DNA from 4 places in the Rhizobium sp. RSm-3 genome. Region 1 is predicted to be linked to each of the others. Evidence: riboswitches for the same ligand, from Rfam matches in the RefSeq annotation. Region 1 holds a riboswitch; each other region holds the start of a gene.
The links. A riboswitch is a leader RNA that binds a small molecule or an ion and turns the genes downstream of it on or off. The one in region 1 is predicted to bind cobalamin.
Positions count from the first base shown of each region.

Region 2: it holds a riboswitch for cobalamin, as region 1 does, so the genes downstream of both, nrdH (glutaredoxin-like protein NrdH) here and BBJ66_RS09050 (ABC transporter substrate-binding protein) in region 1, are expected to answer to the same signal.
Region 3: it holds a riboswitch for cobalamin, as region 1 does, so the genes downstream of both, BBJ66_RS25475 (CbtB domain-containing protein) here and BBJ66_RS09050 (ABC transporter substrate-binding protein) in region 1, are expected to answer to the same signal.
Region 4: it holds a riboswitch for cobalamin, as region 1 does, so the genes downstream of both, cobU (bifunctional adenosylcobinamide kinase/adenosylcobinamide-phosphate guanylyltransferase) here and BBJ66_RS09050 (ABC transporter substrate-binding protein) in region 1, are expected to answer to the same signal.

Region 1 covers NZ_MAWZ01000006.1:111,930-117,347, forward strand. Annotated here, with positions in the region: gene BBJ66_RS09040 (ABC transporter ATP-binding protein) at 1-733, opposite strand, end outside; gene BBJ66_RS09045 (FecCD family ABC transporter permease) at 730-1,770, opposite strand; gene BBJ66_RS09050 (ABC transporter substrate-binding protein) at 1,767-2,783, opposite strand; cobalamin riboswitch at 2,958-3,213, opposite strand; gene blh (bifunctional sulfur transferase/dioxygenase Blh) at 3,450-4,730, opposite strand; gene BBJ66_RS09060 (VOC family protein) at 5,111-5,418, opposite strand, start outside.
Region 2 covers NZ_MAWZ01000031.1:4,546-9,963, reverse strand. Annotated here, with positions in the region: gene BBJ66_RS22440 (heavy metal translocating P-type ATPase) at 1-1,057, shown strand, start outside; cobalamin riboswitch at 1,258-1,483, shown strand; gene nrdH (glutaredoxin-like protein NrdH) at 1,746-1,967, shown strand; gene nrdI (class Ib ribonucleoside-diphosphate reductase assembly flavoprotein NrdI) at 1,981-2,397, shown strand; gene nrdE (class 1b ribonucleoside-diphosphate reductase subunit alpha) at 2,376-4,580, shown strand; gene nrdF (class 1b ribonucleoside-diphosphate reductase subunit beta) at 4,781-5,418, shown strand, end outside.
Region 3 covers NZ_MAWZ01000046.1:28,125-33,542, reverse strand. Annotated here, with positions in the region: gene BBJ66_RS25485 (putative bifunctional diguanylate cyclase/phosphodiesterase) at 1-1,497, opposite strand, end outside; gene BBJ66_RS25480 (histidine phosphatase family protein) at 2,009-2,563, opposite strand; adenosylcobalamin (AdoCbl) riboswitch at 2,641-2,783, shown strand; gene BBJ66_RS25475 (CbtB domain-containing protein) at 2,797-3,006, shown strand; gene BBJ66_RS25470 (CbtA family protein) at 3,020-3,766, shown strand; gene BBJ66_RS25465 (hypothetical protein) at 3,817-4,449, shown strand; gene BBJ66_RS25460 (sulfite oxidase-like oxidoreductase) at 4,434-5,096, opposite strand; gene BBJ66_RS25455 (sensor histidine kinase) at 5,281-5,418, shown strand, end outside.
Region 4 covers NZ_MAWZ01000024.1:87,281-92,698, forward strand. Annotated here, with positions in the region: gene BBJ66_RS19520 (adenylate/guanylate cyclase domain-containing protein) at 1-156, shown strand, start outside; gene BBJ66_RS19525 (chloride channel protein) at 177-1,967, opposite strand; cobalamin riboswitch at 2,195-2,591, shown strand; gene cobU (bifunctional adenosylcobinamide kinase/adenosylcobinamide-phosphate guanylyltransferase) at 2,894-3,418, shown strand; gene cobW (cobalamin biosynthesis protein CobW) at 3,423-4,472, shown strand; gene cobN (cobaltochelatase subunit CobN) at 4,477-5,418, shown strand, end outside.

The sequences.
Region 1 (5,418 bases):
CATGCACGGCCGATTTCTGGACATGGGCGCGAACGCCGAAAACCCGGCCGATCATATCCTCCGTCAGCACATCCTCTGGCGCGCCCGCGGCGACGACCTCGCCCTTCTGAAGCACCGCCAGGCTGTCGCAGAACATCGCCGCCAGGTTGAGATCGTGCAGCGCGACAATGCAGGTGATGCCGAGCTTCGAGATCAGCCGGAGGATGTCGAGCTGGTGCTGGATATCGAGATGATTGGTCGGCTCGTCGAGCAGCAGCTCACCCGGCGCCTGCGCCAGCGACCGCGCAATATGGACACGCTGACGCTCGCCGCCCGATAGCGTCTGCCAGAGCTGACCCGCCCGCTCTCGCATGGCGACCCGCAACAAGGCCTCGTCGACCGCGGCATCGTCCTCCGCGCCCCAGGGTGAGAGCAGCCCGCGATGCGGCGTGCGGCCGAGCCGCACCACGTCGCGCACGGTCAGTTGCGTCTCGGTCGTCGATTGCTGCTCGACGAAGGCGATGCGCCGCGCAAGGGCTGCGCGCGACAGTGAGGCGATATCGTCTTCGCCCAGCCGGATAACGCCGCTGCGGACCTTGCGCAGCCGGCAGATCAGCCTGAGCAGGCTCGATTTGCCGGAACCGTTCGGCCCGAGCAGGCCGAGCACCTTGCCCTTTGCCACCGTCAGGCTGACCCCGTTGACGATGATCGTGTCGCCGGCGGCGAAACTCACCGCGTCGATGGTAATGCTCATGCGCTCCTCCGCACGCGATAGAGGATGACGGCGAAGGCCGGCGCGCCGAAGAGCGCGGTGACGACGCCGATCGGCAGGACCTGCTGCGGGATGATGATGCGTGAGACGATATCGGCGCCGACCATGTAGATCGCGCCGCCGAGTGCCGTTGCCGGCAGCAGCCGCCGATGGCCCGGTCCGACGAGGAAGCGGGCGGCATGCGGAATGACCAGGCCGACGAAGCCGATCGAGCCGACCATGCTGACGACGCTTGCCGTCATCGCCGCCGTCAGGGCAAAGAGCAGGATCTGAACGCGGCGCACGGCAATGCCGAGCGAGGCGGCCGCATCCGTGCCGAAGGCGAAGGCATCGAGCGCCCGGACATGGGCCATGCAGACGAGGAAACCGGCAAGCGCGATCGGCACCGAGAGATAGACATCCGGCCAGCGCACGCCGCTGAGCGAGCCCAGCAGCCAGAACAACACGCCGCGCGCCTGCTCGGCATTGGCCGAGGTCGTGACGATATAGGAGGTGAGCGCATTGAAGAGCTGCGAACCGGCGACACCGCAGAGAATGATGCGCTCGCCGGTTCCGCCCGCCCCCGTGGCGAGAAAGCCGACCAGCAGAAAAGCGACGACCGCGCCGAGAAAGGCGCCGCCCGAAAGCCCGAGAACGCCGTAGCCGAAGCCGAGGATCATCACCGAGACCGCCCCGGTCGAAGCCCCGGCGGAAATGCCGAGCACATAGGGTTCGGCCAGCGGATTGCGCAGCAGCGCCTGCAGGATCGCGCCCGAGAGCGACAGCGAGGCGCCGGCGCTCGCCGCGACCAGCGCCCGGCTGAGGCGATAATCCCAGACGATGCCCTGATGGATGCGGCTGAGCTCGAAATCCGTGCCGAACAGCCGGTTCGACACCGCCTCCGCCGTGGTCGCCAGCGGAATGGCGATCTCGCCGATCGAAACGGCAAGGCTGATCATCAGCCCGAGAAGAAGGAAGGCGGCAATGGTGAGCGCGGCAAGCGCCCACCATCCCGGCTCTCTGGCCGTTGCTGCCGTCACTGGGTCAGGCCGAAGGACTTGATGCCCTTCGCCAGCGTCTCGATGCCGTCGATAGTGCGTATCGTCGGGTTCATCGATTGCGCGTCCATCATCACGAAGCGCCTGTTCTTCACCGCGTCCAGCTCCTTGGTGACGGGATCCTTCTCGAGGAAATCGATCTTCACCTCGGGATCGTCGGCGGCGTAGCGGCGCCGGTCCATGGTGGCGAGCACGATGACGGCGGGGTTCGCCTCGGAAATGGTTTCCCAGCCGACCAGCGGCCATTCCTCTTCGGTGGTGACGACATTCCTGGCGCCGATCGTCTTCAGGATATAGGCAGGCGCGCTGTTCTTGCCGGCAATGAAGGCGTCGCCATTGGCCTCCTTGCTGGAGAACCAGAAGACGACCGGCAGGTTCTTGCCCGCTGCGCCCGATATCGAAGCCACCGCATCGGCCTCGCGCTTCTTCAGCTCGGAGATCAGTGCATCGCCGCGCTCCTTCACGTCGAAAATTTCAGAGAGTTCGGCGATTTCACGATAGATCAACTCCATCGTGAACAGCTCCCTGCGCACGCCGTCGCCGCCATCGGTGTTGACCTTGGCGACGCAATCGGCCGGCGCGAGATAGGTGTTGATGCCGACATCCTCGAACTGCTCGCGCTTGCCGACCGAGCCCTGCGCGCCGACATGCCATTCGAACTCGGCCGCCACCAGGTCGGGCTCTTGCCCGACGACGGATTCGAAGCTCGGATCATTGTCGGCGAGACGCTTTATCTTGCTGTTGGCCTCGGCATATTGCGGCAGCACGGGACCGACCCAGACGGCCGTGCCTGCGATCTTGTCGGCAAGGCCGAGCGAGAAGAGAATTTCGGTCATGCCCTGGCCGATCGAAACGATCTTCGACGGGGCCTTCTGGAACGTCACCTGCTCACCGCAATTGGTGATGGTCAAAGGATATTGAGTGGCGGCAAGGCTCGGTGCCGCAAGGCCGATCAGCCCGAAGGCAAATGTCATGGTGGCGAGAATCTGACGCATGAAAAACCTCGATTGAAGGGAAAAAGCACGGTTATGCCGCACGCGCGGCCGAAGGCACGCTGAGACGTGCGCTAACCGCAGGAGGCCCAATCGAGACGGATGCATGCCGGAATTCGGCGAAGGTTCAGAAGGTCAATCATGTCTGTTCCTTGTCCGGGCATCCCCGCCCGGTTGATTGGATCGTGATTGACGGCAGGTCTCCTGGCTTGCGGATATCCATCGGTTCATCCACCTTCCCGCGATATATCGCAGTGGCGAGGCCATAAGCCCTTCAGAGATGGCCGGTCGCTGGCCATAGCTGAGATGATCGACAATCCGCTTACAGTTGCGGGGGCAGCCACGGTCTCGGTCCCTACTGGGTCGTCCTCACCGTGTTCCCTATTAATCCCCTTGGAGTCATCTTCAGGGAACCGTCGCCCCCCAGTTACGTCGCCTGCCCGGGCGACGTCAATGATTATTGCGGGGGACGGGGTTTGGGTGGGTGAAAAATGGAGACTGAAAGGAGCATCCTCGCCTCCTCAGGATACGGCGTTCGTAAGCGTTGGCGCCGCCTTCTCAGTTCCCGCTGTCGCGGGCGCGGCATCTTCCGACCTCCCTCATGCTGAGGTGCGCAGCCCGAGAGGGCGGAGCCTCGAAGCACGCGCCGCAACGCTGCTCCCTGCGTCCCTACAACGCATCCAGCGGTATCTTCAGATACCGCCGGCCGTTCTCCTCGGGCTCGGGCAATCTGCCTCCCCGAATATTCACCTGCAGCGCGTGCAGCATCAGCTTCGGTTTCGGCAGCGTGCGGTCGCGCGCCTGGCGCAGCGCCACGAAGCCGGCCTCGTCGATGGCTGATATATGCGGATTACCGCTTTTCTGGGCGGCTATCGTGCTTTCCCAGCGCGGGTGACGGCCGCCAGGTTGATAGTCGTGGCCGGAAAAGAGCCGGGTCTCCTCGGGCAGCGACAGGATGGCCTGGATCGAGTGCCAGAGGGCGCTGGCGCTGCCGCCGGGAAAATCCGTGCGCGCCGTGCCGGAATCCGGTGTGAACACGGTGTCATGCACGAAGGCGGCGTCGCCGATCACATAGGTCACCGAGGCAAGGGTATGGCCGGGCGAGAACATCACGCGGGCTTTGAGCCCGCCGATCTCGAAGGTGTCGCCGTCGGCAAACAACCGGTCCCATTGCGAGCCGTCGGTTTCGAGTGCCGGCCAGTTGTAGATCTCCTTCCAGAGCACCTGCACGTCAGTGACATGGACGCCGATGGCCGTCGGCGCGCCGGTCTTTCCTTTGAGGTAATGCGCGGCGGAGAAATGATCGGCATGCGGATGCGTGTCGAGGATCCACTCGACCGTCAGCCCCTCGCTGTCGATATGCGCGAGGATGGCGTCGGCATTGGCCGTCCCCGTTGCACCCGACATCTCGTCGAAATCGAGCACTGGGTCGATGATGGCGCAGCGTTTCGTCACCGGGTCGGCAACGACATATTGCACACTGCAGGTGCGGGGCTCGAAGAAGGCCGTCACGCCAGCCGCCTGCCCGGCCCGCTTCTCCAGCCAGCGGCGTGCGCCGGCAAGATCGAAGCCGAGGTTTTGACCGAAGGCCTGAACATCCCCGACCTTCATGCGCCCATCCAGCACCTCGCCCAGCGTATAGAGCGTCAGCGCCCGTGTGCCGCTCTTGCAATGGGCGACGACTGGTCCCTTCGCCTCGGCCATCGCCGCCTGGAAGGCCCGGATATCGGCCTCGGTGATCTCGGCCCCTTTCACCGGCACGAAGCCGTAGGCGAGCCCCGCGGCGGCAGCGGACGCCTTTTCCGCCGCATTGCCGGGCTGCCCCGGCTCCTCGCCGTCCGGCCGGGCATTGATGACGCCGGCAAAGCCGTCTGCCGCAAAAGCGGCAAAGCCGGCGGCATCGGGCTGCCCCGCCACCGATATCAGCTCATTGACCCTCACGGATGTCATCGAAGCCCCCGCGCCGCCTGCATCGGCAGTATCGCATGTATATCAATACAATCTCACAAGTATATTGCCGAGCGCAAGAATAGTCGCTTCACACTTCTGCGCGCCTGCTGCGGGCCGGCAAATGCAGAGGCAAGACACTCCCGATCCTCGCCCGGCCCGGCGCAGCCAGTCAAAACGACAGCGCTGGCGCCGACGATGACGACGTCGTCGAGCATGTCTTCCTGCGTATAACCGCGTGCGGTGACGCCGGGCGGGGCCCAGATCGTGCCGCCGCGCTATTGGAAATTCTCGATCAGCGTTGACAATGGATCGAGCGGCGGCACATGCGTCCCAGCCAACCCTCCTGGGCGATGAAAAACCTCCCCGCAGAGCCCGCGTTATCACGCGTCCATCGCCGGCTCATTGAGCATCGCCTCGATATTGTATCCGTCGGGATCGAGAACGAAGCAGGCATAATAGTTGTCGGCATATTCCGGCCGCGGGCCGGGCACACCATTGTCCCTTGCACCGGCTTCGAGCGCTGCGCGATAAAACGCCTCGACCTCCGCCCTGCTCTGGACCCGGAAGGCGACGTGCAAACGGGTCAGAGGCGGCTTGTCGTCGGTGTGCTGGATTTCGAACAGGCTGCCACCGACATCGAAAGCCCAGAATACGCCTTCCTTCCCGAAGGCGCGGCGATAGCCAAGAG
Region 2 (5,418 bases), on a different contig from region 1:
GCTGATCGGCTGCCCCTGCGCGCTTGTCATCTCGACGCCGGCGGCGATCGCCGCCTCGCTTTCAGCAGGCGCCCGGCGCGGACTGCTGATGAAGGGCGGCGCGGTGTTGGAAACGCTCGGCAAGGTGACGATGGTCGCCTTCGATAAGACAGGCACGCTGACGGAAGGCAAGCCTCAAGTGACTGATATCGTTTCCTTCGGATTGAGTGAGGCGCAGATCTTGTCGCGCGCGGCAGTGCTGGAGCAGGGCTCCAGCCACCCCTTGGCGCTGGCGATCCTCAAACGCGCCAAGGCTGGCGGCGTCCCCGTGCCGCCGGCTTTCGAACTGGAAGCGCTGCCGGGCAAGGGGGTCAGCGGTAAAGTCGGCGGCGAGACTCTCGATTTGCTGTCGCCGTCCGCTGCCCGCGAGCGCGGAGCGCTCGACGGCGAAAAGGATGCACGCATTACTGTTCTGAACGATGAGGGCAAGAGCGTATCGGTGCTGCTCGTCAATGGTGTTGCAGCCGGCCTGATCGCCATGCGCGACGAGCCGCGCGAGGATGCGCAGGCCGGGCTTGCCACGCTTAAATCGGCCGGCGTCAAGGCGATGATGCTGACGGGCGACAACAAGCGGACGGCGGCAGCCGTTGCCGGCATGCTCGGCATCGACTGGCGCGGCGAGATGATGCCCGAGGACAAGCAGCGGGTCGTCAGCGAATTGAAGCGCCAGGGTTTCATCGTCGCCAAGGTCGGGGACGGTATCAACGACGCTCCGGCATTGGCCGCCGCCGATATCGGCATCGCCATGGGCGGCGGCACCGATGTGGCGCTGGAAACGGCGGATGCCGCCGTGCTGCACGGGCGCGTCGGCGACGTGGCCCGGATGATCGAACTGTCCAAACGCACGATGCGCAACATCCTAGAGAATATCACCATCGCGCTCGGGCTGAAGGCGGTGTTCCTGGTGACGACGATCCTAGGGATCACCGGGCTCTGGCCGGCGATCCTCGCCGATACCGGCGCCACCGTGCTGGTGACGATCAATGCACTTAGGCTGCTTCGGATAAAGGGACAGTGACGATTCGGGGGACGATTCGGGCCTGACCAGGAAACAAAATCTGAGGGCCGGCTACGGGTCGGTCCTCTTCATCCGGCCCTTCTCCACAGCCTGTTTTCTTTAAGCCTTCGTTATCCATGTTTTTCACAGGAACGCAGCGATTTCAAACCTGTCGTAACGCAAGGCGAAAACCATCCGTTGACACGATTTTGGATTGGCATACTATATCTAGTGTTCAAGGTTCCTTCGATTCGTCAGGATCGCAGGCTAAGACGGGAATACGGTGCGTTTCGCCATGACGGCGCAACAAGGCCGGAGCTGCCCCCGCAACTGTGAGCGGCGAGCAACTGTCCGATTTCAGGTCACTGAGGCATGATGCCTTGGGAAGGCTGGGGCAGGGTGCTTCGACCCGCAAGCCAGGAGACCTGCCTTGAACGAGATGTCCACGGGCGGGGTGTCCGGAAGGTCGCGTGCATGACAGCGGAATGATCCGCGCCTGTTGCGCTGCCCCGAACGTCCGCATGAGCACTTCGGGGTTGAAGTTATGTCCAGAACATCAAGGCCGCCGCCCGCGCAAATCCCGAAAGGGATCCTCTCGGGCGTTTAAACCGCCGACTTTGCCAGATCACCATCAAACGTTGCCCCGGACGTCGCAAGGCGACCGATCCCAGTATTGCGTCCTGAATTCTTTGACATCACGAGGAACATGATGAGCGTTACCGTCTACAGCAAACCCGCCTGCGTCCAATGCACCGCCACCTATCGCGCCCTCGACCGCCTGGGCGTCGATTACGACGTCGTCGATATCTCCGAGGACGCCGAGGCGCTCGATCGTGTGCGCGGCATGGGCTATATGCAGGTTCCCGTCGTCGTTGCCGGCGAGCAGCATTGGGCGGGGTTCCGTCCGGATATGATCAGCGCGCTCTCCTGACCGAGGAAAGGCGATGGGCCTGATCGTCTATTATTCCAGCCGATCCGAGAATACCCATCGCTTCGTCGCCAAGCTCGGGATGCGCGCGGCGCGCATTCCCTCAAGCGGCGCAGAGGCGTTCCATATCCGCGAACCTTTCGTGCTTGTCGTGCCGACCTATAGCGGCGCCGGCGGCCCAGGGATCGTAAAGGGGGCCGTTCCCAAGCAGGTGATCCGTTTCTTGAACGATGCGGAGAATCGAGGACGCATCCGGGGCGTGATTGCCGCGGGCAACAGCAATTTCGGCGAGACATATGGGCTCGCCGGCGACGTGATCTCGCAGAAATGCCAGGTGCCTTACCTCTACAGGTTCGAGCTCATCGGCACGGAGGAGGATGTCGCCAACGTCAAACGCGGATTGGAACGGTTTTGGACACGGGAACAACTCTGACGCGGGATGCGGGCGCAAAACCGCATAACACTTTTGCTCATCCCGCCGGCGAACGCCCTTTGAAAGCGGCGGAGACGCTCGACTATCACGCGCTGAACGCGATGCTGAACCTCTATGACGACGAGGGCAGGATCCAGCTCGACAAGGACCGCATGGCGGCGAAGCAGTATTTCCTGCAGCATGTGAACCAGAACACCGTGTTCTTTCACAATCTCCGGGAAAAGCTCGATTACCTCGTCACCGAGGGCTATTACGAGCAGGAGGTTCTCGATCAATATTCGTTCAATTTCGTCCGCGACCTGTTCGATCAGGCCTATGCCAGGAAATTCCGTTTCCCGACCTTCCTCGGCGCCTTCAAATATTACACCAGCTATACGCTGAAGACCTTCGACGGGAAGCGCTATCTCGAGCGCTACGAGGACCGCATCTGCATGGTGGCGCTGACCCTGGCGCGCGGCGACGAGGCCCTTGCCCGCGACATGGTCGACGAGATCATTTCCGGCCGTTTTCAGCCGGCGACGCCGACCTTCCTCAATGCCGGCAAGCAACAGCGCGGCGAACTCGTCTCCTGCTTCCTGCTGCGGGTCGAGGACAATATGGAATCGATCGGCCGGTCGATCAATTCGGCGCTGCAATTGTCGAAACGTGGCGGTGGCGTCGCGCTGTCTCTCACCAACATCCGCGAGGCCGGTGCGCCGATCAAGCAGATCGAGAACCAGTCGTCGGGCATCATCCCCGTCATGAAACTGCTCGAAGACAGTTTCTCCTATGCCAACCAGCTCGGTGCCCGCCAGGGGGCGGGCGCCGTCTATCTCAATGCCCATCACCCCGACATCATGCGCTTCCTCGACACCAAGCGCGAAAATGCCGACGAGAAGATCCGCATCAAGACGCTGTCGCTCGGCGTCGTCGTGCCCGACATCACCTTCGAACTCGCGAAAAACAATGAGGACATGTATCTGTTCTCGCCCTATGACGTCGAGCGCGTCTACGGTGTGCCCTTCACCGAGATTTCGGTGACGGAAAAGTACCGGGAGATGGTGGCGGACGCCCGCATCTCGAAGAAGAAGATCAAAGCGCGTGAATTCTTCCAGGTGCTTGCCGAAATCCAGTTCGAGAGCGGCTATCCCTACATCATGTTCGAAGACACGGTGAACCGGGCAAACCCGGTTGCGGGTCGCATCTCCATGAGCAATCTCTGCTCGGAGATCTTGCAGGTGAGCGAGGCGAGCGACTACAATGACGACCTCTCCTACAAGCATCTCGGCAAGGATATTTCCTGCAATCTCGGCTCGCTGAATATCGCCGCGGCCATGGATTCCAACGATTTCGGCAGGACGATCGAGACTTCGATCCGGGCACTGACGGCGGTCTCCGACATGAGCCACATCGCCTCGGTTCCGTCGATCGAGAAGGGCAATGACGACAGCCATGCGATCGGCCTCGGCCAGATGAACCTGCACGGCTATCTCGCCCGCGAACGCATCTTCTACGGCTCCGAGGAAGGCGTCGATTTCACCAATATCTATTTCTATACGGTGACCTATCACGCGATCCGCGCCTCGAACCTGCTGGCGGTCGAGCGGGGCCAAAGCTTCAAGGGCTTCGAAAAATCGAAATATGCCTCCGGTGACTATTTCGACAAATATACCGAAAAGGAATGGAAGCCGGCGACCGGCAAGGTGCAGGCGCTGTTCGACAAATCAGGAATCCATATTCCGACACAGGATGATTGGGCGGCGTTGAAGAAGGCCGTCATGACCTCCGGCCTTTATAACCAGAACCTGCAGGCGGTGCCGCCGACGGGGTCGATCTCCTACATCAACCACTCGACCTCCTCGATCCATCCGATCGTCTCGAAGATCGAGATCCGCAAGGAAGGCAAGATCGGCCGCGTCTACTATCCGGCGCCGTTCATGACCAACGACAATCTCGATTATTATCAGGACGCTTACGAGATCGGGGCGGAGAAAATCATCGATACCTATGCGGCGGCGACCCAGCATGTCGATCAGGGCCTGTCGCTGACCCTGTTCTTCCGCGACACGGCAACGACGCGCGATATCAACAAGGCGCAGATTTACGCCTGGAGGAAGGGCATCAAGACGATCTACTACATCCGCCTTCGCCAGATGGCGCTGTCCGGCACCGAGGTGCAGGGCTGCGTGTCTTGTACGCTGTGATTTGAATTCGCTCCGGATCAGCAAGATGCCCCTCACCCTAACCCTCTCCCCGTTTTGACGGGGGGAGGGGACGTGCCCTGCGAGAGGCTTGTGGGGAACGGGGGGCTTGCGGCATACCCCCTTCGCCCCGCGCGCGGGGAGAACGTGCCGGCAGGCGGATGAGGGGCAAATCGCACATATTCCTCAAAAGGGACCACCTAATGAACATGCAATTGAAACCCGTCTCCCGCGTGCGCGCCATCAACTGGAGCCGCATCGAGGACGATAAGGATCTCGAAGTCTGGAACCGGCTGACCGGCAATTTCTGGCTGCCTGAGAAAGTGCCGCTGTCCAACGACATTCCTTCCTGGGCGACGCTGACGCCGGCCGAGCAGCAGTTGACCATCCGCGTCTTCACCGGGCTGACGCTGCTCGATACGATCCAGAATGGCGTCGGCTCCATCAGGCTGATGCAGGATGCGGCAACGCCGCATGAGGAGGCTGTGCTTTCCAACATCTCCTTCATGGAGGCGGTGCATGCGCGCTCCTATTCCTCGATCTTCTCGACGCTGTGCTCGACGCCCGACGTCGACGATGCCTATCGCTGGTCTGAAGAAAACGAGTTCCTGCAGCGCAAATCGGTGCTGATCATGGAGCAGTATGGTTCCGGCGATCCCTTGAAGAAGAAGGTTGCCAGCGTCTTCCTCGAAAGCTTCCTGTTCTATTCCGGCTTCTATCTGCCGATGTACTGGTCAAGCCGGGCAAAGCTGACCAACACGGCCGACATGATCCGGCTGATCATCCGCGACGAGGCGGTGCACGGCTATTATATCGGCTTCAAGTTCCAACGCGGGCTGGA
Region 3 (5,418 bases), on a different contig from region 1:
GAAAAGATAGCCCTGGCCGATGTCGCAGCCGAGCTGCAGCAGGAAGGCGAGCTGGCCGTGCTCCTCGACGCCCTCCGCGGTCGTCTTGATGTTGAGGCTCCTGCCGAGTCCGAGCATGGCGCGGATGATCTTTTCCTGGCGTTCGTCGCCGCGATAGGTGGCGACGAAGCTTTTGTCGATCTTGATCTTGTCGAAACGATAGCGGGCGAGCTGTGCCAGGCTCGAATAACCCGTGCCGAAATCGTCAAGCGCGATCTGGATGCCGGCCGCGTGGAGTTCATCAAGGATGACGGCGGCGACGGCGGGATCCTGGATCAGCGCGTTTTCGGTGATCTCCACCTCCAGGCGCTGCGGCGGCAGCCGGCTTGCCGAAAGGACCTTGAGAATGCGCGACGTCAGCAGCCTGTCTTCCATCTGCACCGGCGAGACGTTGAAGGACAGCATTACATGCTCAGGCCAGGTGAGTGCGTCGCTGCAGGCCTGGGCGAGAAGATCCTCGAACAAGGCGGTGATCATCCCGTTTTCCTCGGCGATATCGATGAAAACAGGCGGCGGAATATTGACACCGTCTTCGCCGATCCAGCGCGCCAAGGCCTCGAAGCCGCAGAGCTGACCGGTCTTCAGGTCGATCAGCGGCTGATAGAAGGGTTTGATCGCCTTGTTGGCGATTGCGGCGCGCAGCCTGGTTTCTAGCGCAGCGCGTTCCGTGACTTTGTCCTGCATGGCCGGTTCGAAAGCGAAATAATGGTTGGGGCCGCGTGATTTTGCCTCGTACATGGCGAGGTCGGCACGATGCGCGGCATCTTCCAGCGGTTCGGCTCCTTCGGTCCAGCGGTCGTAGCCGACGCTGGCGCCGACTTCGACGGCAAAACCGTCGATATGGATCGGCCGGGTGACAGCCTGGATTAGCAGTCTGGCAAAACGCTCCTCGCGCGGTGCCGTCAGGGCAAAGGCGACGATGATGAATTCGTCGCCGCCGAAGCGGTAAACGCAATCGGCGTTGCCGAGCGCGCAGATTCGCCTGGCAACCTCGATCAGCAGAATGTCGCCGCCCTTGTGGCCGACGAGATCGTTGACTTTCTTGAAGCCGTCGAGATCGACGGAGAAGAGCGTGACGTTGCGATCCCATTCCTCGATTTGGTCCTCGTCGTCCTTGATCGGCCATGAGAGGATCTTGCGTTCGAAGGCGTAGCGGTTCGGCAGCTTGGTTAGATGGTCGTGGGTGGCCGTCCAATCGGCCTTCGCCTGGGCGGCGGCGCGCAGTTCCGTTTCCTTGCGCAGGTCGGCGATGCGCAGCACCGAATAGATGAAGCTCATGGCGCCGGCGATGCCGAGCGCCAGAACGAGTTTGTCGGCGCCATATTCGCCGAAACCGGTCATGAAATAGACAAGGCTGTCGTCGAGCTGCAACAGCGCGCCGAGGAGCCAGAGAGTTATCCCAAGCCCGACGATCGACACGCATTGCCTTCCGGCCCTGCTCTGGAAAAACACCGGCATGTGGCCTTCTCCATCTCCACCCTATGCCGAACTATCACGAAAGTCTGAAATGTTCGTTGAAACCAGAAGGCGAATTATTGGAGGCCGCAGCCTGTTGCTGCACCGTCGAGAGACGGACGCGCTTCTCGTGAAGCGGGGACGGGAAAGCACGAAGGCGAGCGTGCTGTCGCATGCTCGCCCTTTCTCGTGCTTCAGGCGGTGACGATCAGCAGCGGGACGCTGACGACGAGACCGATCAGAAGTGTGATTGTGGCGAAACGCATCAGGCGCAGGCGCCGCGTACGCTCGCCACTCCAATCATATGTCATGTCTTCCATCTCCTTGGGACAAGGAAGTAGTCCCGGTGAAGCCGGGTTCAACAGAGATGACGCAATTTGCTTGTGTAAAGCTGGATAAGATGAGGGATCGCTAATGCGCGTCGCATTAAACGGGATTCATGCGACGCGCCTTAGGTTTTTGTTTTATGCATGTCGTTATCCCGGAACCGCGGCACACTTCCGGGCGACATGCATTAATGCTGAAAACGCAGCGACCAGCGCCGTCCGTTGCTGGTCATGCGAACGATACCAAGCGGCTCGATGTCGACGAGCCAGAAAGAGGATGGCGGCGCCCGAAGCACATGGGCAACCGCTGCCCGGATGACGGCGGCGTGGCTGATGGCGATCACATGGCCGCCGAGGGCGGATTCATTGTCCATCCAGCCGGCGACGCGTATGCCAAGATCAACAAGGCTCTCGCCCCCGTGCGGGACCGCTTCCGGATCGCTCATCCAGGCCATGAGGTCCTCCGGCTCCTCGGCCTCTATCGCCGCGATCGACTTGCCGGCCCAGCGGCCATGATCGCAGTCGCCAAGGACAGGGTCCGTCCGGGCTTGAAGGCCGAGCGCGTCGGCAGTCTGGCGGGCGCGCAAAGCCGGGCTGGTGACAATACGATCGGCACGGGGCAGGGCGGCCATCCTGGCCGCGTCTTCTGCGGCCTTGTCTTCCAGCGGTTCGTCGAGCGGGAACAGGGCCTTGCGGCTCGCCGCCGTCGCGCCGTGGCAGATCCAGGTAAGGCGCGTATTCACGGTCGTTCCGATCTCCGGATAGCGGTGGGAACAGCCCGTCGCCGCTTCATGAAGTTTCGTTGACAGGCTCTTCGGCCTGCAGATATAACCGTGCTGTTGCGGGTTTGGAAGCCGGTGTAAATCCGGCACGGTCGCGCCGCTGTGACCAGCGTGTCGAAGGTTCTTCGCGCTGGAAGTCAGACCCTGCCGCATAAGCACTCTTTCGACTGAACGCGTCATTCCCGGAGGAATACATGTCTGACACCACTTTTGCGCCTGTTGCGGCACCGGCGCCGATCCCCGTAGCAGAGATCCTGCCATGGGCGATCTTCGGCGGCCTGCTGATGCTCATCGCCATCTATTTCGTCGGCACCGAGGAAGGCGCGATGGCGCTGTTCAACGGCATGTACGTGCATGAATTCGTGCATGACGCCCGCCACCTCCTCGGCTTCCCCTGCCACTAGGGGAGTTCCCGACATGGTTGGAAACCTCCTGCTACGCGGCATGCTCGCGGGCCTGATTGCTGGCTTCCTCGTCTTCGCCTTCGCCCATACTTTCGGCGAGCCGCTGGTCGATTCGGCGATCGCCTTCGAGGAGGCGAGCGCCCAGGCGACCGGCGAAGCCGCCGAACCTGAAATCGTCAGCCGCGCCATGCAGGCCGGTCCGGGCCTTTTCACCGGCGTCATGGCCCATAGCATTGCCGTCGGCGGGCTTTTCGCGCTCGCCTTCGCTTTCGTGCACGGCCGCGTCGGCAGCCTTTCGGCGCGCGGCACCTCGGCGGTCATCGCCATTTTCGCCTTCGTGGCGATCGTTCTCGTTCCCGCTATCAAATATCCGGCCAACCCGCCGGCGGTCGGCAATGCCGATACAATCGGCGTCAGGACCGAGCTGTTCTTCCTGATGATCGTCGTCTCCCTCGCCGCCCTGATCGCCGCGGTGGCGCTGTCGCGCCGTCTTTCCGAGCGTTTCGGCCTCTGGAACGGCGCCATCATCGCCGGCATCGCCTATCTCGTCTTTATCGGCCTCGTGCTTTATCTGCTGCCGCCGATCAACGAAGTGCCGGAGAACTTCTCGGCGATGGTGCTTTGGCGTTTCCGCACGACAACGCTCGCCATGCATGCGATCCTCTGGGCAACGCTCGGTCTTGGCTTCGGAGCGCTGGCGGAAAAGCGGCTTGCCGTGAAGGGCGGGCAACCGGTCCGGCAGGTAAAGGCCTTCCACTGAACACATCGAGGGGCGCCGTTTTGCCGGCGCCTTTAGATTTTCGGGCAACGATGAAAAGCTGCAGCACCATATCGCTCCTGTCGACGGCCTTTGCCGCCGCCGCTTTCTTTTGCATGCCTGTTGAAAACGCCCTTGCTCATAGCCGCAGCGGCGGCGCCAGCCATGCCGGTCTCGAGATCCCAGAAATTTCGCATGGCGAGATGGCGGTGATTTCGGACTATCGCGGCCGAATTATCGGTCTGGCGTCCCGTGCAGTCGATACGAACGAGCCATTCCGGCGCGTTCTGAACTACGCCGAAATCCAGTATTCCTATTGTCTCTGGGGACGGATGCCGGGCAGCGTGAGCGACGAGCAGAGCCCGTTCAACGAATGCGCCCATGCCTATCTTGCGGCGACCAAGGCGGTATTGCTTTCGATGCGTGAGATGCCGCGGGAGGCCGTTGCGGCTGGTGAAATCATTTCCGCGGTCGATGACGACATGGTGCGGCGCAGCCTGGCGCTCATCACCTGCCGGTTCAGCGGCGAGGCCTTCAACACCGCCGATGTCGTCAAGCCACGCTGGAGTAAAGTGCCGTTTCATGCCGCCAGCATGGCGTCGCTGACGGGGTTCGCCGCTCTGTTCGCCCTTGTGGTGTTTGCGCTGGGTCGCTTTCTGCGGCCGAAGGCTCAATCGTCGGAATAGCGCTGCTCGCGCCACGGATCGCCATACATATGGTAGCCGTTCTTTTCCCAGAAGCCGGCCTCGTCACCCGACATCAGTTCGATGCGGCGCAGCCATTTGGCGCTTTTCCAGAAATAAAGATGCGGCACGACGAGGCGCATCGGGCCGCCGTGATCCGGCGTCAGCGGCAGGCCTTCCCATGATGTCACAAGGATCGCGTCCTCGGCGGCGAAATCGGCAAGTGGAAGGTTGGTCGTATAGCCGTCATAACTCGTCAGCATGATATAACCGGCGTCCGGCTTCGGCATGGCGAGATCGAGCAGATCGCGCGTGGAAACACCCCGCCATTTGTTATCGTAGCGCGACCAGGTGGTCACGCAGTGGATATCGCTGACCTTGGTACTCTGCTCGATCGCCTGGAAGTCGGCCCAGTTGAGTGTGAGCGTCGTTTCGACGAGGCCGCGCACTTCAAGACGCCAGCTATCGGTGGAGATGACGGGCTGCTGGCCGAGATCGAGCACCGGCCAGTTTTTGACGAGATGCTGGCCGGGCGGCAGGCGCTCGGCTTCGGGGCGGCTGATGCGGCCGGTCAGAAACTTGCCCTCTGCCGCCCAGCGACGCTTGGAGCTGGTGAGCTTGCTGTCGGCGGGCGTCTTGTCGTTGCTCATGATGGGGTTCCCTACGATACCGCAATAGGGCATTCGCGTCTCCGGGTGTCAAGTTTCGGCGGGCCCTTGGAAATCCGTGTCGGCGTCATTAAACTTGAGCCGTCGGGTATGCCTCGCTGGGGAGTGGAGGCGGAAAGGGGAGGAGCCGGATCTGTCGAGATATCGTGCGATAGCGGCGTTCCTGGTGGTGCCGTTGATCATCTTCGCCTTCTTCACCTATGGAAGCGCGATTGCGACACGCGCCTATATGGGAGAGGCCTCGGCGCAGGCGGGGACAGCGCTGCGCCTTGCCGTCTCGGCGCTCAGCGGTCACCTCAACCGC
Region 4 (5,418 bases), on a different contig from region 1:
CGGCTGGAAAAGCTCTGCGGCACGCTTGAGCAGCCCCTGCTGCTGTCGGACAGTTTCGCGGCGACCTGTGCCGTGGCTTGCGAGTATCTCGGATCGTTCGCATTGCGCGGGGTTTCGAAGCGGGCCGACGTGTTCAAGCTCGCCGACGCGGGGTAGCGGCGGCGCAAGCGATGGGATCAGATCTCGCCTGAGACCTCGCGGCGGCGGCGGTCTAGTTCTTCGCTGTAGCGGCGTAGCGTATAACTTTCGCTGAGCTGGCCGATCACCTTGCGTTCGATCAGGTTGTTGACGACGGCGAGCGCTTCGCTTTCGCTCTTGTCGAAGATCGCCGCCGCCTGCCTGGCATTCATCTGCGGCTGCAGGAAATCGTTCCGGTAGTGGATGAAATCGGCCAGCGTCTTGCCCTCGTCCTGGGTGTCGGTCGGGTTGGCGTAAATCTCCGGCACCAGCACGAGGCCGGCATATTTGTCGCTCTCCTCGACGAGGATGACGCGCTGGGCCGAGCCGATCGGGAAGGCCTGCTTGAATTCCTCCAGTGAAATGCCCGCTTTTGCCGTCTTGACGTCGGCGCGCATTAGCTTGTCCACCGTCAGGTTGCGGATCCAGCCGACGTCGTGGGCGCTGCGGATGCTTTCGCCGCGCAGATGGAAGCGCCATGTGGCGAAGGAATAGCCGAAGGTCGAGCGCACGACGAGCGAGGAGGTGATGACGGCGGCGAGCACCAGCACGGTGATCGGGAAATCGCCGGTGATTTCGAGCGCCAGGAATGTCATCGTCAGCGGTCCGCCGATGACGGCGACGGCAAGCGAACTCATGCCGACCACGGCATAGATGACGGGCGTCAGCGTCGCAGCGGCGAAATAGGGGCCGCAATAGGCAAAGAGCTTGCCGAGCAGGGCGCCCATGAACAGCGAGGCGAAGAACAGGCCGCCCCTGAAGCCGGAGCCGATCGATATCGCCGAGGCCAAGGATTTCAACAGGAAGAGGCCGATCAGCGCCGGGATCGCTACCTCGCGCGAGAGGTTGAGATGCAGCGCGCCGTGGCCGGCCGAAAGCACTTGCGGAGAGATCATCGCCAGCAGCCCGACGACGATGCCGCCGAGCGCGGGACGGAAGGGCGGGGCGATCGAGCTCTTACGGGCCAGTTCCTCGACGAAGGAGACGCCCTGCATGATCAGGATGCCGACGCCGGCGCAGAAGACGCCGAGCAGCAGCGCCGGGATATAATCGGCCGGCACGACCGAACCGAAGCTGCCGATATCGATGGTGAAATCGCCTTCGGCGAGCAGCCTTGCGATCAAAGTGGAAACGAGGGCGGAGACGACGACCGGGGTGAGCGACACAATCGTATAGGTGCCGATGATCAGCTCGAAGGCATAGAAGGCGCCGGTCAGCGGCGCGTTGAAGGCGGCGGCGATCGCGCCGGCCGCGCCGCAGCCGACGAGGATGCGCAGATCCGAGCGGCGAAGCTGCAGCTTCAGGCCGAATTTCGAGGCAAGGCCGGCGGCAAGCTGGGTATAGCCGGCTTCCAGGCCGACGGAGGCGCCGAAGCCGTTGGAGATCAGGTTCTGCACGGCGACGATAACGCTGTCGGTCAAGGACAGGCGGCCGCCATGCAGGGCATTGGCCTCGATCGGGTCGACCATCGGTTTCTTGCGGCGTTTGGCCAACACGAAGAGCAACAGTCCGAGCAGAATGCCGCCGATGACGGGGGCGGTCAACAGCAGCATCTTGTCGTCGATCACCGACGAGCTCAGCCTTTCACTGTCTGGTATGCCGAAGACCAGCTGATGCAGTTCGTTGGAGACGAAGCTCATGCCGGTGACGGCAAGCCCCGAGGCGATGCCGACGACGGCGCCCGCCAGCGACAGGCCGACTTCGCTGCGTCGCGTCAGCGCCCGCAGCCGCCCCGGATCAAAGAAAACACGCAGCGCCCGGAACCGGCGCCGATCCAATTTCATAAGCATGGCAAGACAACTAGGCAGGAGGAGGCCCGGTCAAGGGCGATGGCGCAGACCGCTTGCGATGTAATTGCGGCGAAAAGCTGGCGCCCGGGTCAAATATTTATGACGTAAGTATCTGATAAATGACGATGTTTTAGGTAGAGTAAGTCGTGTTGCGAGCGTTGCGCCGACTGGCTGGCCGTTCCCGATCGTATCGGCCGGTTGACTTCACCCCTGAGCTTGCCTAACCATCCTAGGATATAACGGATGGTTCCGGATCGGTGTTACGCCATTCCGGATGAAAAGGGAATGTGACGGGGTGGACCCACACCGGGCGCCTTCATCACAGCCGACCCCGCGACTGTAGAGCGGTCAGGGTCTTCCATCCGGCATCGAGCCCTTTCGGCCGGCAGTCTGCAATGGTGCAGGCGGGCGGGACGGGCGACATGCCGGAAAAGCCACTGGACATGCATGGTGATCAACCGGGGTCGGACGCCTCTATTTCTACGAATCGTCCACCTCTTCTCCGATGCAGCCGGGAAGGCGAGGCAGATTCGCTGGCACGATCAGGGGCGACCGGATTCCGGTCTGCCCCGATCGCGGCCGACAACCGTGAGCCAGGAGACCTGCCATTCGTGCCGGGCGAGAAGCCCAACCCTGGGCAAGAGACCCGCTGCCAGCACGGAGGTTGTTTTGGCTGTACGATTGAATTCGGCGCTGCCTCGTGCGGTGCGACGCTGCGATCTCACCTTCTCCCCCGCGGGGAGAAGGTGGCCCGAAGGGTCGGATGAGGGGGCCGCACGGCACCTCCGTCATTTTGCCCTTCGCTTGCGCTCAGTGCATTCGCGGCTTTGCCGCTCACCCCCTCAACCGCCTGCCGGCACCTTCTCCCCGCTGGGGAGAAGGGGGATGTGGCACCGCCGCGCCCTCTCTAGCGGGAGCGCTTGCGCATGACGACGGCTCTCTCGAACACCACCTTCATCCTCGGCGGCGCACGCTCCGGCAAATCCCGCTTCGCCGAATCTCTTGTCGTGTCGACCGGCCTCGATCGTCACTACCTCGCGACCGGCCGGGCGTGGGACGAGGAGATGCAGGCACGCATCGCCCAGCACAGGGCCGATCGCGGTCCGTCTTGGACCACACATGAGGAACCGCTCGATCTTGTCGGCGCGCTCGCCGCCATCGACGGCGAGGGGCGTATCGTGCTGATCGACTGCCTGACGCTCTGGGTTACCAATCTGATGATGGAGGGGCGCGAGATGGCGGGGGAATTTGCAGCACTCGCCGATTTTCTGCCGCGCGTAAAGGCGCGGCTCGTTTTCGTTTCCAACGAGGTCGGCCTTGGCATCGTGCCCGACAATCGCATGGCGCGGGATTTTCGCGATCATGCCGGCCGTCTCCACCAGATGATCGCGGCGAAGGCCGCCGAAGTCTATTTCATCGCGGCAGGCCTGCCGCTGAAAATGAAGGGTTAAATCCATGAACCAGCAGAAGATTCCCGCAACCGTCATCACCGGCTTCCTCGGTGCCGGCAAGACGACGATGATCCGCAACCTGCTCACTAACGCGGGCGGCAAGAAGATCGCGCTCATCATCAACGAATTCGGCGATCTCGGCGTCGACGGCGACGTGCTGAAGGGCTGCGGCGCGGAGAATTGCACGGAAGACGACATTATCGAGCTGACCAATGGCTGCATCTGCTGCACGGTCGCCGACGACTTCATTCCGACGATGACGAAACTGCTCGAACGCGAACAGCGCCCCGACCATATCGTCATCGAAACCTCGGGCCTTGCCTTGCCGCAGCCGCTGGTTGCGGCTTTCAACTGGCCTGACATTCGCACCCAGGTGACCGTCGACGGCGTCATCACGGTGGTCGACAGCGCCGCTGTCGCCGCCGGCCGTTTCGCCGACGATCACGATGCGGTCGAGGCGGCACGCGGCGCAGATGAATCGCTTGATCACGAGAGCCCGATCGAGGAGTTGTTCGAGGATCAGCTCACCTGCGCCGATCTGATCGTACTCAACAAGACCGACCTGATCGACGTGGCCGGACTCGGCCGGGTGCGTGATGAGGTCGCCTCCCGCACCGCACGAAAGCCTGCGATGATCGAGGCGAGGAACGGCGAGGTGCCGGCCGGCATCCTGCTCGGCCTCGGCATCGGCACGGAGGACGATATCGCCAACCGCAAGTCGCACCACGAGCTGGAGCATGAGGACGGTGTGGCGCACGACCACGACGAATTCGACAGCTTCGTCGTCGAACTCGGCGCAGTCGCCGACATTGCCGGCTTCGTCGAGGCGCTGGAGGCCATCATATCAGCCCATGACGTGCTGCGCCTCAAGGGGTTCGTCGACGTTTCAGGCAAGCCGATGCGCCTACAGCTTCAGGCCGTCGGCAGCCGCATCGACCACTATTTCGACCGCGCCTGGACGCCTGGTGAAAAGCGCGCCACGCGTCTCGTTGTTATCGGCCTGCACGAAATGGATCAGGATGCTGTGCGGATAGCGATCGAGGCGCTGGCGTAACCCCATGCATCTGCTTCTGGCCCAGCAGGGAACGATCAGCGACGGCGAGGAGGCGATCGACCTCGGGCAGACGCCGGGCGATATCCTGTTCCTGTCGGCTGCCGACAGCGAGCTTGCGGCGGTCGCGGCCGCCCATCAAGCGCGTGGTGGACCGCATTCGCTGCGGCTCGCCAGCCTGATGAGCCTCAAGCACCCGATGTCGGTCGATACCTATGTCGAGCGCACGGCGCGACACGCCAGGCTCATCGTCGTACGTGCGCTCGGCGGCGCCAGCTATTTCCGCTATGCGCTGGAGGCGCTGCATGCGTGTGCAGCCCGCAATGGCACGCTGATTGCGGTGCTGCCGGGTGACTCCAGGCCGGATGCAGGGCTGGCGCCGTTTTCGAACATCGCCTCCGATGATCTCGATGCGCTCTGGGCCTATCTGATCGAGGGCGGTGATGCCAATGCGCGCGCCTTTCTCGATTATGCCGGGGCGATGCTGTCGGGTGCGGAGAAGCCGGCGCCGGCGGTGCCTCTGATGAAGGCCGGCATCTGGTGGCCGGGGCGGGGGCTGATCGGGGTCGATGAGTGGCGGCGGGTTGCCGCTAGTATGTCTTCTTCGTCTTCTGAGGTTGTGGCACCCCCCTCTGTCCTGCCGGACATCTCCCCCACGAGGGGGGAGATCGGATGGGCGCTAAGGCTTCGCCAAGCAACTGATGTGGAGTTGAGACCTAGCGTCTTGCCGATCCCCCCCCTTGTGGGGGAGATGTCCGGCAGGACAGAGGGGGGTAACCCAAGCTCGACGGAAGAGGGGGGATTCGAACCTACGGTTTCCCCTATCGTCGCGATCAGTTTCTACCGAGCCCTCGTGCAGAGCGGCGAAACCCAGCCAATCGAAGCGCTGATCCAATCCTTGCAAGCGCTCGGCCTCAGGCCGCTGCCAGTCTTTGCCTACAGCCTGAAG